DNA from 2 places in the Micromonospora sp. NPDC050200 genome. Region 2 is predicted to be linked to the other one. Evidence: riboswitches for the same ligand, from Rfam matches in the RefSeq annotation. Region 2 holds a riboswitch; the other holds the start of a gene.

Region 1 (6,671 bases), on a different contig from region 2:
GGTCGCCACGGCGCACCTCCCTGTCTCGGCTTCTCGCGGTCCCAGCGGTTACCCGTCCTCACCGGGTTCACGCACGCGCCGCCCGGATCTGCCGGAGCAGCCGTGGGACAGCCCGCACGGTTACCCGCCGCGCTCCCGGGTAGGCATGGGCTCATGGCGGAACTGGCAGCCCTGCGGATCGTCCGGCACGGCGAGAGCACGGCGAACGTCGCGGCCTCGGCTGCGGAGGCGTCCGGCGCCGACCTGATCGACGTGACCCACCGGGACGCGGACGTACCGCTGTCGTCCACCGGCGAGGAGCAGGCCCGGGCGACCGCGCGCTGGCTCGCCGGCCTGCCGGCCGAATGCCGGCCCGACGTGGCGGTGGTCTCGCCCTACCTGCGGGCGGTACGGACGGCGGAGCTGGCGCTGGCCGGCACCGGCATCCCGGCCAGCCGGGACGAGCGGCTGCGCGACCGGGAGCTGGGCATTCTCGACGGCCTGACCGGGCACGGCGTGCAGCGCCGCTTCCCGGAGGAGGCGGACCGCCGCCGCCGGCTGGGCAGGTTCTACTACCGCCCGCCCGGCGGCGAGTCCTGGACGGACGTGGCGCTGCGGCTGCGGGCGCTCCTGGGCGACCTGCGCCGCGACCACGAGGGCCGGCGGGTGCTGCTCTTCGGCCACGACGCCCTGGTCTTCATGCTCCGCTACCTGGTGGACGGCCTGACCGAGGAGGAGCTGATGGCGCTCACCCGGGAGCACGTGATCGCCAACTGCTCGGTGACCGGCTGGTCGGCCGACCCCGACGGGCACCTCGTCCTGGACATCTTCAACGACGTGACCCATCTGCACCGGCAGGGCGCCCGACCGACCAGGGAGGACGAGGTCCATGCCGAACCGGTCTGAGACGCCTGTCATCACGCCGGCGCTGCTGCGCGGCTGGGCGCTGCCGGTGCCCGTTTCCTCGCCCGGGAGTTGCTGGACGAGATCCCGCACACCGTCGCCGTATGACGGATACTGATCAACCGAACGGATGTGTGTAACGCCACACAATCCCCCTACGCTGTTGGTTCGGAAGCGGGCACCCCGCCCTCTTCCCGCCGGCCGCTCCCCGCCAGGGGGCGACCCGGCTGGACAACCCCTGGGAGTCTGTGTGAAGAACCTCCGTCGCAAGACACTGGCTGCCGCGTCCGCCGTGACCCTCGGTGTCGGCCTCGCCGTCGCCGGCGGGCTGGCCCCGGCGGCGGCGGCCGCCGGGCCGGACACCACGTTCCTGGTCCTGGCCCCGCAGGGTGCCACGACCGGCAAGGCAGCGGCCCGCGTGGCCGCGGCCAAGGGCACCGTGGTGGCCACGTACAACCAGATCGGCGTGCTCGTCGTCCGCTCGACCAACCCCAACTTCGTCACCGACGTGGCGGGCGCGGGCGTCGAGTCGGTCGCCGCCACCACCGGTCTGGGCTCCGCCCTCGGGGATGACGAGACCGTCGAGGTCTCCACGGCCGACGTCGCCAACGCCACCGGCGACCCGACCAAGGAACCCATGTACGGCCAGCAGTGGGACATGGACATGATCCACCTCCCGCAGGCCCACGCGGTCACCGCCGGCAGCTCGAACGTGGTCGTCGGCGTGCTGGACAGCGGCATCTCCAGCAGCCACCCCGACCTGGCCACCCAGATCGCCAAGGACAAGAGCGTGTCCTGCATCGGCGGTGTCCCGGACACTACCGAGGCGGCCTGGAACCCGACCACCTCCGACCACGGCACCCACGTGGCCGGCACCATCGCCGCCGCCATCAACGGCATCGGCGTGACCGGCATCGCGCCGGGTGTCAAGGTGGCGGCGGTCAAGGTCGTGAACGACGCGCAGTACATCTACCCGGAGGCTGCGGTCTGCGGGTTCATGTGGGCCGCCGAGCACGGCATGCAGGTCACGAACAACAGCTACTACATCGACCCGTGGGAGCTGAACTGCCGCAACGACGCACGCCAGCGTCCGGTGTGGCAGGCGGTCCAGCGGGCCATCCGTTACTCGCAGTCCAAGGGCGTGCTCAACGTGGCGTCCGCGGGTAACTCGAACTACGACCTCGCGCACAAGAACACCGACACCGGCAGCCCGAACAACCTGCCCGAGGGGCAGGAGCCGGAGATCCGCGAGAACCTCACCAACGCCTGCCTCGACCTGCCGGCCGAGGTGCCGGGCGTGGTGACGGTCGGGGCGGTCGGCCCGACCGGGGAGAAGAGCTACTACTCCTCGTACGGCCAGGGTGTCATCGACGTGACGGCGCCGGGTGGCGACACCCGCTTCCGCACGCAGGGCGTCCGCTCCACCTCCACCGACGGGATTCTGTCGACCACCTTCAACACGGCGACGAAGACCAACGGGTACGGCTACAAGCAGGGCACCTCGATGTCCGGCCCGCACGCCACCGGCGTCCTGGCGCTGGCCGCCTCGGCGCATCCGGGCATGAGCGCGGGCCAGCTGGCGGCGTTCCTGGAGCGTACGTCGGTGGCGCAGTCCTGCCCGGAGGGCGTCTACAACCCGGTACCGCTGATCAGCGCAACCAACCCGCACCTGTACGACGCGACCTGCTCCGGCGGCGAGCGTAACGGCTTCTACGGCGCGGGCATGGTCAACGCGTACAACGTGGTGAAGTAGCAGCACGGCACGACCAGTGGTGGGGCCCGGCGGAACATCGCCGGGCCTCACCCGTTTTCGCAGCTCGTGACCGACTGAGCGGTCACCGCGCGACCCGGGGCCCGGCCGTCGGCGGGGCCACGCCGCGGGTCACCAGGCGGTCGCGGGCACGCCGTCCGGCGCCGGCAGGATCCGGCGCACCCGCCCCGGGGGTACGCCCCGCCGCCGCCACTCCCGCGGGTAGCCCACCGAGACCTCCTCGAAGCGGACCCCGTCGTGCCAGGTGGTGCGGGGGATGTGCAGGTGCCCGTAGACCACGGCGGCGGCGTCGAAGCGGCGGTGCCAGTCGGCGGTGGCTTCGGTGCCGCACCACTGGGCGAAGATCGGGTAGCGCAGCACCCGGGTCGGCTCCCGCACCAGCGGCCAGTGGTTGACCAGCACGGTCGGCAGGGCCGGATCCCGCTCGGCGAGACGCCGGGCGGTCTCGGCGACCCGCGCCGCGCACCAGTCCTGCCGGGTCGGGTACGGGTCGGGGTGCAGCAGGAACTCGTCGGTGCAGACGATCCCCGTCCGGTACGCCTCGGCCAGGGCCGCCTCGCGGGTGTCGAAGCCCTCCGGTCGCCAGCTGTGGTCGTAGAGCAGGAACAGCGGCGCCACCAGCACCGGGCCGCCCGGGCCGCGCCATACCGGGTACGGGTCCTCCGGGGTGAGCACGCCCAGCGCCCGGCACCGTCGCACCAGGTGCTGGTAGCGGGCCACGCCCCGCAGGGTGACCGGGTCGCCCTGCGGGGTCCACAGCTCGTGGTTGCCGGGCGCCCACACCACCGTGTCGAACCGCTCGGCCAGCAGGCCCAGCGCCCACTCGACGTCGGCGGCCGTGTCGCCCACGTCCCCGGCGACGATCAGCCAGTCCCGGGGCGAGGACGGGCGCAGCGCCTCGACCAGCGCGCGGTTCTCCGCGTACCCGACGTGCAGGTCGCTGATGGCGACCAGGCTGCCGTCGGCGTCCTCCCCCAGCATCCGCCGATCGTACGCAGACCGCGCCGCGCCGTGGTGTCCGGCGAGGTCGGGCGGGTCCCGGGACGACGACCCGGTAGGATCTCCCCGGGCCGTGACTGGCGCGTGGGGATGGAGCACCATCGGGAAGCGGTCCCGTCATGAGGACGCACGCCGAGCGCCTGGGCCTTCCGCACGTATCTGGAGGTCGCATGTCGCTGAACGCCGAATCCACCGCATTCCGTAGCGCGCTCGAGGTGATCCGCGCCGTCGAGCCCCGGGTGGCCGACGCCATCGGCGCCGAGCTGGCCGATCAGCGCGAGTCGCTCAAGCTCATCGCCAGCGAGAACTACGCCTCCCCGGCCACCCTGCTGGCCATGGGCAACTGGTTCAGCGACAAGTACGCCGAGGGCACCATCGGCCGCCGCTTCTACGCCGGCTGCCAGAATGTGGACACCGTCGAGGCGCTCGCCGCCGAGCACGCCCGGGAGCTGTTCGGCGCGACGCACGCGTACGTGCAGCCGCACTCCGGCATCGACGCCAACCTGGTCGCCTTCTGGGCGATCCTGGCCGACCGGGTGGAGTCGCCGGCCCTGAAGAAGGCCCAGGTACGCCAGGTCAACGACCTCACCGAGGCGGACTGGTTCGCGCTGCGCCGGGAGCTGGGCAACCAGCGGATGCTCGGCATGTCGCTGGACGCCGGCGGCCATCTCACCCACGGCTTCCGGCCGAACATCTCCGGCAAGATGTTCGACCAGCGCAGCTACGGCACCGACCCGGCCACTGGCCTGATCGACTACGACCAGGTCGCCGAGGCGGCCCGGGAGTTCAAGCCGCTGATCCTGGTCGCCGGCTACTCGGCGTACCCGCGGAAGGTCAACTTCCGGATCATGCGGGAGATCGCCGACTCGGTCGGCGCCACCTTCATGGTCGACATGGCGCACTTCGCCGGCCTGGTCGCGGGCAAGGTCTTCACCGGCGACTTCGACCCGGTGCCGCACGCGCACATCGTCACCACCACCACCCACAAGTCGCTGCGCGGGCCGCGCGGCGGCATGGTGCTCTGCGGCCCGGAGCTGGCCGACCAGGTGGACCGGGGCTGCCCGATGGTGCTCGGCGGTCCGCTGCCGCACGTGATGGCCGCCAAGGCCGTCGCCCTGGCCGAGGCCCGCCGCCCCGACTTCGCCGACTACGCCCAGCGGATCGTCGACAACGCCCAGGCGCTCGCCGAGGGCCTGCTGCGCCGGGGTACGAAGCTGGTCACCGGCGGCACCGACAACCACCTGGTGCTGCTCGACGTCTCCGGCTACGGGCTGACCGGCCGGCAGGCCGAGCAGGCGCTGCTCGACTCGGGCATCGTCACCAACCGCAACTCGGTCCCGCAGGACCCGAACGGCGCCTGGTACACCTCGGGCATCCGGATCGGCACCCCCGCGCTGACCACCCGGGGCCTCGGCACGGCGGAGATGGACCAGACCGCCGAGCTGATCCACACCGTGCTCGCCCAGACGAAGCCGGGCGCCAACGCCGACGGCACCCCGTCGAAGGCCAAGTACGTCCTCGACCCGGCGCTGGCCGACAAGATCGGCAAGCAGGCCAGCGAGCTGCTGACCGGCTTCCCCCTCTACCCCGCCGTCGACCTGGGCTGACCTGGCGTACGTGGGCCGGCGCGGCGCGCGCCGGCCCACCGCCGCTCCGCCCGGCACCCCCGCGTCCGCCGGTGATCGGGACCCTCTCGTCCGGAACTCTCGGCGAGCCGGTCGGATCGGGTGTCGTCCGAGGTCATCCGGCCTGCTGAGGCTCGTCTCGGCCCGGTATGGCTGGCACGGTTGCTGTACTTCGCCGCTGGACTGCTGGCATCGACCGGTCGGTCACCCTGGTCCAGCCGAGGAATCGGCGGTGCAGCACGCCGGCCGGCGTCCAGGGCATGTCTTCGGCGGCCTGGACGAGGTAGGAGCCGAGGTAGAGGGCCAGCGACACTGGTGCGTCGGCATACTCGGCCCGCAGCTCCCGCTTCCGCGTCGGGCAGGGCCAGGGCAGGTCGCAGCCTCCGCAGCTCCAGATCGGCATGACCGGGCCGTGGGTGGTCACCGCACACCGCCAAGGAACCGGGCGGTGATCGTCCGGGCCTGCCGGCTGGTCGCCCAATCCACCTGCCAGCACGGGTACGGAGTCAGCCGCGACCACCATGCGCGGCAGCCGGCGCACATGCCATCGAGCCCCCGGACATGAACCGCGATGATGGTGCGCTCCCGTCCGTCATTCACTGCTCTCCCTCGCTCGGCCAGTGGCCACGATTGATCGGAATCCGGTGCCGGGCACGGCAGGGCAGATCGCTTCCACAGCGGCAGATACGCCGCCAGTGCCGCCAAGACCAAACCGGCCGGTGCCGCCGGGCGAGGGTCAGTGCGGTAGCGGAGAGGTATTCGTCGTACGAAACGCGCCGCATGTGCCCTCCCTCGTCCATCACGAGGGCGGCCTCTGCGCCCCCGAAGCTGAGAGGGACGCGGCGACCAGGCGATACCCGCACCGCCCGCCGCATCCCCTGAGGGTGACGCTACGTACGGCCAGGGTGCGCAACGGGTAAGGTCCGTACCCCTAGATCACGAGACGAGGCCGACTTTCACCGCGAGGTCGCGGGCGTCGTCGCGGGTGGAACGCGGACCGTCGAGCAGGTCCAAAGTGATCTGGCGGGCGTAGCCGTTGAAGCGGATCGTCTCCGGAGCCGACTCGTACGCCCGCCGAAGGGTCACCATGGTCGCCTCCTTGTCGTCCTTGCCGTAGTGCGCCCGAGCGACCTCGATAAGGTGACGTGCCCGGCGCGGCCTCGATGGGATCGCGGCCGCGTCATGACGGCGTGCCTGTCGCACCGCCTCGCCGGACTTCTGCAACTCCACGGCCACGGTCACCGCGTGTGCGCCCATGATGACCTGGGAAAACGACGTCTGCGGCTGGTAGAAGCCGTGCGGTAGGCGCTGCGCCACCCGGTCCGCACGGTCCCAGTACCGCCAGGCACGTCCCTCCTCGCCCGCACGAGCGGCGGTGTAGGCGGCCTCGAAGT
Region 2 (6,671 bases):
TCTCGCTGGGCGCCTTCCGGATTCCCCTCCTCGTGGTCTCCGTCGGCGCGATCACGATTGGTGTCTGGCTCGCGGGCGGCGCCTCCCGGGTCCGCTCCTAGACGTCGTCCATCGCTGGTGCGTCGGTCGGGACGGCTGCCGGGTTGGTTCCGGCGTGGGTGGGCCGAGGTGCGGGATCAGTGCCGCCGCTCCCCCGGGGCGTCGGCCTCGACCGGGTTGGTGTTCGCCCCGCCCGGCCGAGCGGGGCGGCGCTGTCGTTCGGTCCCCCGGCCCGGGCGGGGCGCCGCCGGGTCACAGGCCGGCGCACGGGTCGTCGCCGATCGTGCAGCTCTCGGGTGCCTTGGTGCGCGGGTCGGTGTCGCGGACGTCGAAGGTGATGGTCTGCGACCGTCCGGCCGGTACGGGTGACCCGGTGAAGGTGACGGTCTGTCCGTCCTGCCGCCAGTCCGCCCCGTTGGCGCTGGTGAGGGTGCCGCGCTCGGCCAGGGTGACGACGAGGGTCCAGTCCTTCGCCGCCGGGCCGGCCGGGTTGTCGAGCACCACCTGACCGGTGTAGCCGAAGAGCCGGGTCGCGGTGGTCTGGTAGCGGGCGGTCATGGCAGTGGTGGCCGGGGCGACGGAGGTGGGCGTGCGGGAGGGGGCGGCGGTGGGGGTCCGGCTGGGACGCGCGGCGCTGGATGCGGCGGTGGGCGTGGGGCGGGTGCTGGGGGTCGCTCGGAGCGCGGGGCTGCCGGTGGTCGCGGCGGTGGGGGGTGGCGGCAGCGGGTCCGGCCCGGCGGCGGGGTCGGGGGCGTCGGGCAGCAGCGCCCACACCACCGCGCCGGTGGCGAGCACGGCGCCGGCCAGCGCCGCGACGAGCACCGGCCGGCGCCTGCGGTCGGTCGGTGCGGGTGCTGCCCCGATGACGGGCAGCTCGGTGGTCGGCCGGCCCTCGCCGCGGCGCAGGTCGACCTGCTGGAAGGCCAGCCAGTCGAGGATGGCGGGCAGTCGCCCGGTCAGGGTCTGCTGGTAGTACCGCTCGCGGCTGTCGCGGTCCTCGGCGGGCCAGGCGCCGTGTTCCATGGTTTCCTGCACCGACAGTCGGCAGCCCTCTGGGGTTGGGGTGACGGCGCAGGTCAGCCGGGTACGCCGGTCGCCTTCCTGGCAGTGCAGCACGAGCAGCTCCGGTGCCCGTCGCTCGGTCACCTCGGCGTCGACGGCGGCGTGGAAACCGGGCAGTCCCGCGGTGTGCAGCAGCAGCCGGCGCGGTGCCTCCGTGACCACCTCGGTCTCGGTGAACCAGCGGGTGAGCAGCTGCGGGTTGGTCAATGCCTGCCAGACCCGGTCGCTGGGGTGCGACAGGTCGATCTGGGCGCCGATCTCGTTCACGGCGAGACTGTACGGGTTGGTGCGGGTGGCCGGTGAGGGCCGGGTGGGGTCCTGACAGGATCGTCGGATGCGGGTGGGTGTCGGCGGCGGACCGGCGGCGGGCCGACGCGGTGCTGGCGTGGTTGCCCCGGTGGTGGCCGGTGGCGGATGCGGTCCGGGCGGGCGGTGTGGCAGGCTGAGGGGTGGACGCGACTGGCGGCACGGGGATGGGTCAACCATCGGGGAGCTCGTCGTGGGGGTCGACCGCCTGGGCCTCCGCGGACGAGGTGAGCCATGTCTGTTTCCGCTTCCCCGACCACGGCCACGGCGCGGCTGCTGCCCGGTAGGCCGGTGGCGGAGAAGATCCTGACCGAGGTCGCCGATCAGGTGGCGGCGCTGCGCGCGGCGGGGGTGACCCCGGCGCTGGCGACGGTGCTGGTGGGCGACGACGACGCGAGCGCCGGGTACATCCGGATCAAGCAGCGGCAGGCGGCGGAGCTGGGTTTCGCGTCCCCGCACGTGCATCTGCCGGCGTCGGCCTCCCAGCGGGACCTGCACCGGGTCCTGGAGGACTTCAACGCCGACGCGGGGGTGCACGGGGTGCTGGTGCAGCATCCGATCCCCGGTCACCTCGACTACGACCGGGCGTTGCAGGTCCTCGACCCGGACTCCGACGTCGACGGCATGCACCCGGTGAACATGGGCCGGTTGGCGTTGGGCCTGCCGGGGCCGTTGCCGTGCACACCGGCGGGGATCGAGGCGCTGCTGGCGTACCACGGGGTGCCGGTGTCCGGTCGGGAGGTGGTGATCCTGGGTCGCGGGGCGACGCTGGGGCGGCCGTTGGCGATGCTGCTGGCGCAGAAGCGGCCGACGGCGAACGCGGCGGTGACCGTGGTGCACACCGGGGTGGCGGACTGGCCGCGGTACACCCGGCGGGCGGAGATCCTGGTGGCGGCGGCGGGGGTGCCGGGGATCGTCCGGCCGGAGCACGTGCGCCCGGGCGCGGTGGTCGTCGGTGGTGGGGTGCGGTACGAGGGGCGGCGGTTGCTGCCGGACGTGGACGAGTCGTGCGCGGAGGTGGCGGGGGCGATCACGCCGCGGGTCGGCGGGGTGGGCCCGACGACGGTGGCGATGCTGTTCCGCAACGCGTTGCGGGCGGCGCAGCGGACCGTCGGGCAGGGCTGAGGTTGCGGCGGCCCGGCTCCGCTCGGGTCGCCGCCGGTCAGCCGAGGTCGACGACGAGGGGCCGGTGGTCGGAGATCGTGGAGAGGGGGGTGTGGACGGCGGTGACCGGGGGCAGCCGGTCCAGGCCGTGCCGGTCGGCGAGGATGTGGTCGAGCTGCACGCGGGGCGCGGCGGCCGGGTAGGTGGGGCGCCGGCCCAGGGGCCGCCAGCCGCTGAGCAGGCGGGCCGGGCCGGCGGGCAGGTTGAGGTCGCCGAGCAGGATCCGTGGGGCGGGCAGGGCGCGTAGCGCGCGTACGACGCGGCGTAGCTGGTGGGCGTTCCAGCCGGGGACGAACGACAGGTGGGTGGCGGCGACGGTGAGCGGCCCGTGCGGGGTGTCCAGGATCGCGGCGAGCACCACGCGGGGTTCGTCGCGCAGCAGGACCAGGCCGCCGCCGGGGCCGGGGACGTAGACCGGGGACCGCACCGGGGCGGGGCGTAGCCGGGTGATCTGCCAGGAGCGTACGGGGTGCCGGCTGACCAGGCCGACGCCGTAGCAGGGTTCGCCGTGGCCGTCGTCGTCGTGGCGCAGCGGGCGGAACAGTTCGCCGGGGGTGCCGACGACGGCGGCGGCGAAGCGGTGCTCGGGGGCGTCGAGGGCGCGGGCGGCGATGGCGGTGAGGTCGAGGTTGCCGCTGCGGGACTGGTCCCGGTCGACCTCCTGCAGGGCGAGGATGTCGACGTCGAGGGCCTGCACGGCGGCGGTGAGCCGGTCGGGGTCGACCAGGCCGTCGGTGAGGGAGCGGCCGTGCAGCAGGTTGAACGTCGCCAGGCGCACTCCTGCACCCTACGTCGCCGTGACACAGTTGCCCGATGGTCAAGGCGTTGCTCTGTTCGGTGCTGCTGTTCGTCGCGGTGGCCGCGGTGGGGTTGTGGCTGCGCCGCCGGCGCGGTCGGTGACGGGGCGCCGCCGGTGAGGTCGGCCACACGGTGGCGCGGCTGATCGGGGCGGGTGGGCAGAATGGCCGGCCGTGGATCCCCTGTCGCTGACGACCCTGCTCGCTGCGGCCGCCATGGCCGGCTGGGTCGACGCCGTGGTCGGTGGTGGCGGCCTGCTGCTGCTGCCGGCGCTGCTGGTGGCCGCGCCCGGGGTGCCGGTGGCCACGGCGTTGGGCACGAACAAGCTGGCCGCGATCTTCGGTACGTCCACGGCGGCGGTGACGTACGCCCGCCGTACGAAGCTCGACTGGACGGTGGCGGGGCCGTCGGCGGGGCTGGCGGTGTGTTGCGCGGGTGTCGGCGCGGCCCTGGCCGGGTCGGTGCCGGCGGGGGCGTACCGGCCGGTGGTGCTGGCGGTGCTGGTGTCGGTGGCGCTGTTCGTGGTGTTCCGTCCGCGGCTGGGGGTGGTGGCGGTGCCGGCGCGGCGGACCCGGGCGCGGGTGATCGCGGCGGTGGCGTTGGCCGGGGTGGGCATCGCCCTGTACGACGGGTTGATCGGCCCGGGCACCGGCACGTTCCTGGTGGTGGCGTTCACCGCGCTGGTGGGCGCGGACTTCGTGCACGGTTCGGCGATGGCGAAGGTGGTCAACGCGGGCACGAACCTGGGCGCGCTGGTGGTGTTCGCGGCCACCGGTCACGTGTGGTGGCTGCTCGGGGCGGCGATGGCGGTGTGCAACGTGGCCGGGGCGGCCGTGGGGGCGCGGATGGCGTTGCGCCGGGGCGCCGGGTTCGTGCGGATCGTGCTGCTGGTGGTGGTGCTGGCGTTGGTGGTCAAGCTCGGCTACGACCAGTGGCGGGCGGGCTGAGCGTCGCCGCCGTGGCCGGCCGGGCGTCGTGGCCCGACCGGTCGGTGGCGCGCAGGCCGGCCGGGCCCCCGGTGGTCGCCCGGCCGGCGGTCGTGCTCAGGCGTGCCGGACCACGTCGTCGTAGTCGAGGCGGGGCAGCCGGGGGAACCAGGCGTCCGGGCCGGGACGGCCGATGTTGACCAGCAGCACCGACTTCCAGCCGGTGCCGGCGAAGAACTCCTTGTCGACGCCGGCGGCGTCGAAGCCGCCCATCGGGCCGGCGGCCAGGCCGGCGGCGCGGACGCCGAGCAGGAAGTAGCCGATCTGCAGGCCGGCGTTGAACCGGGCCATGCCCTCCCGGCCGGCGGGGTCGCCGGCGAGGTGCTCGCGCATGCCGGGGCGGATCGGGAACACCGTGTCCAGGTGCTCGTGGAAGTCGGTGTCGGCGGCGAGGACGGCGACGACCGGGGCGGTGGCGGTCTTGGCCTGGTTGCCCTCGGCGACGTGGGTGAGCAGGCGCTCCCGGCCGGCGCCGGGGCGGACGAAGAGCACTCGCAGGGGCTGGATGTTCATCGCGGTCGGTGGGTACTTGACCAGTTCGAAGATCGCCCGCAGCTGGTCGTCGCCGACCGGCTCGTCGGTGAAGGTGTTCGCGGTGCGGGCCTCGGTGAACAGCTGCGCCTGCGCCTCGGGGCTCAGGGCGATCAGGTCGGCGGGCAGGACGTCGGTCATCGAAATTCCTCTGTCACTCGGGGAAGGGCTGCTGCAACGGTAGCAGCTAGCTTTTTAGAAGCACCTTGCCGGCGCGCTACTCCCGTACCCTGGGGGCATGACGGTCAGCCCCCAGGTCGGCGGCGGCCCCCGCTCGTGCGACGGGGGGCTCGCCCGGGCCTTCGCGTTCCTCGGCAAGCGGTGGAACGGCGTGCTGCTGGGCACCCTGGCCGGCGGGCCGGCCGGCTTCGCCGAGCTGACCCGCGCGCTGGCCGGGATCAGCGAGTCGGTGCTGTCGGACCGGCTCGGCGAGCTGGCCCGGGTCGGCCTGGTCAGCCGCACCGTGCGGGAGGGCCCGCCGCTGGGGGTCAGCTACCAGCTCACCGAGCGGGGCGCCGCGCTGCTGCCCGCCCTGGACGCCCTCGCCCGCTGGGCCCACGAGAACCTGCCCGCCGAGCCGTCGGGCGGCTGCTGACCCCGATGCCGGTACGCGCCGAACACGACCGCGCCACCCTGGCCGCGCTGCTGCGCCGCGACCCGGTGCTGCACGCATACCAGCTCGGCGACCTGGACGACTTCTTCTGGCCCTACACGTCGTGGTTCCGCCGCGGCGACCAGGTGGCGCTGCTCTATCACGGTGTGGCGCCCCCGGTGCTGCTCGCCTTCGCCGCCCCCGGCGACCGGGATCAGCTCGCGGCGCTGCTGGCCGAGCTGGCCCCGATGCTGCCCGCCCACCTCCACGCGCACCTGTCCCCCGGGCTGGACGACGTGCTGGGCCGCTGGTTCGCCGTCGACCCGGCCGGCGCGCACCTGCGGATGGCGCTGACCGACCCGGCCCGGCTTGCCGAGGTCACCCCGGCCGGCGAGGTGCTCGACGACGCCGACCTGCCGGCCCTGCGCGCCCTCTACGCCGCCGCGTACCCGGGCAACTGGTTCGACCCGCGGATGCTCGCCACCGGCCAGTACGTCGGGATCCGCCGCGAGGGCGGCCTGGTCGCGGTGGCCGGGGTGCACGTCTGGTCCCCCACCTACCGGGTGGCTGCGCTGGGCAACGTCACCACTCATCCCCGGGCGCGCGGCCAGGGGTCGGCCGCCGCCGCGGTCGCGGCGCTCTGCGCGCGGCTGCGCGAACACGTCGACCACGTGACGCTCAACGTCAAGGCCGACAACCTCACCGCCGTGCGGCTCTACCGCCGGCTGGGCTTCACCCGGGTCGCCGACTTCGGTGAGTACACGCTGACCGCGGTGACCGACAGCATGTCCAGCCGCCACGCTGGGTCAACAACCCGACCCTGACCTGGACCTGTGTCGGACGGGCCCGAGCCCGTCGGGCACCTAGCGTCTCCCGACAGAGGCCGCGTCGTGACGCGGCGGAGTCGAAGGAGTACGCATGACAATGACATCGGTAGGGGCCCGAAGTCGGTTGGCGGTCGTCACCGCCGCCGTGACGGCGCTGCTGACCGTGGCGGCCACGCCGGCCATCGCAGCACCGGGCGTCGACCCGGCCACCGTGGACCGGGCCGCCAACCCCGGCACCACCATCGACATCGACAAGGTGGTCTCCACCCCGCCGATTCCGCCCAAGCCCGACGTGGTCCTGCTGGTCGACACCACCGGCAGCATGGGCCCCGTCATCGGCGCCGTGCAGGCCAACCTCCAACAGGT

What was found. Region 2 has a riboswitch for ZMP and ZTP ahead of AB0I41_RS20915 (tetrahydrofolate dehydrogenase/cyclohydrolase catalytic domain-containing protein). Riboswitches for the same ligand answer to the same signal wherever they lie in the genome.
Region 1: it holds a riboswitch for ZMP and ZTP, as region 2 does, so the genes downstream of both, AB0I41_RS15350 (glycine hydroxymethyltransferase) here and AB0I41_RS20915 (tetrahydrofolate dehydrogenase/cyclohydrolase catalytic domain-containing protein) in region 2, are expected to answer to the same signal.

Annotation. Positions count from the first base shown of each region.
Region 1 covers NZ_JBFALG010000019.1:56,022-62,692, forward strand. Annotated here, with positions in the region: gene AB0I41_RS15335 (histidine phosphatase family protein) at 154-885, shown strand; gene AB0I41_RS15340 (S8 family serine peptidase) at 1,133-2,635, shown strand; gene AB0I41_RS15345 (metallophosphoesterase) at 2,765-3,634, opposite strand; ZMP/ZTP riboswitch at 3,716-3,805, shown strand; gene AB0I41_RS15350 (glycine hydroxymethyltransferase) at 3,823-5,259, shown strand; gene AB0I41_RS15355 (hypothetical protein) at 5,393-5,701, opposite strand; gene AB0I41_RS15360 (hypothetical protein) at 5,698-6,036, opposite strand; gene AB0I41_RS15365 (transcriptional regulator) at 6,214-6,671, opposite strand, start outside.
Region 2 covers NZ_JBFALG010000031.1:28,718-35,388, reverse strand. Annotated here, with positions in the region: gene AB0I41_RS20925 (DMT family transporter) at 1-101, shown strand, start outside; gene AB0I41_RS20920 (SRPBCC domain-containing protein) at 292-1,368, opposite strand; ZMP/ZTP riboswitch at 1,547-1,628, shown strand; gene AB0I41_RS20915 (tetrahydrofolate dehydrogenase/cyclohydrolase catalytic domain-containing protein) at 1,642-2,532, shown strand; gene AB0I41_RS20910 (endonuclease/exonuclease/phosphatase family protein) at 2,570-3,349, opposite strand; gene AB0I41_RS20905 (TSUP family transporter) at 3,543-4,316, shown strand; gene AB0I41_RS20900 (malonic semialdehyde reductase) at 4,413-5,027, opposite strand; gene AB0I41_RS20895 (helix-turn-helix domain-containing protein) at 5,125-5,481, shown strand; gene AB0I41_RS20890 (GNAT family N-acetyltransferase) at 5,487-6,302, shown strand; gene AB0I41_RS20885 (VWA domain-containing protein) at 6,397-6,671, shown strand, end outside.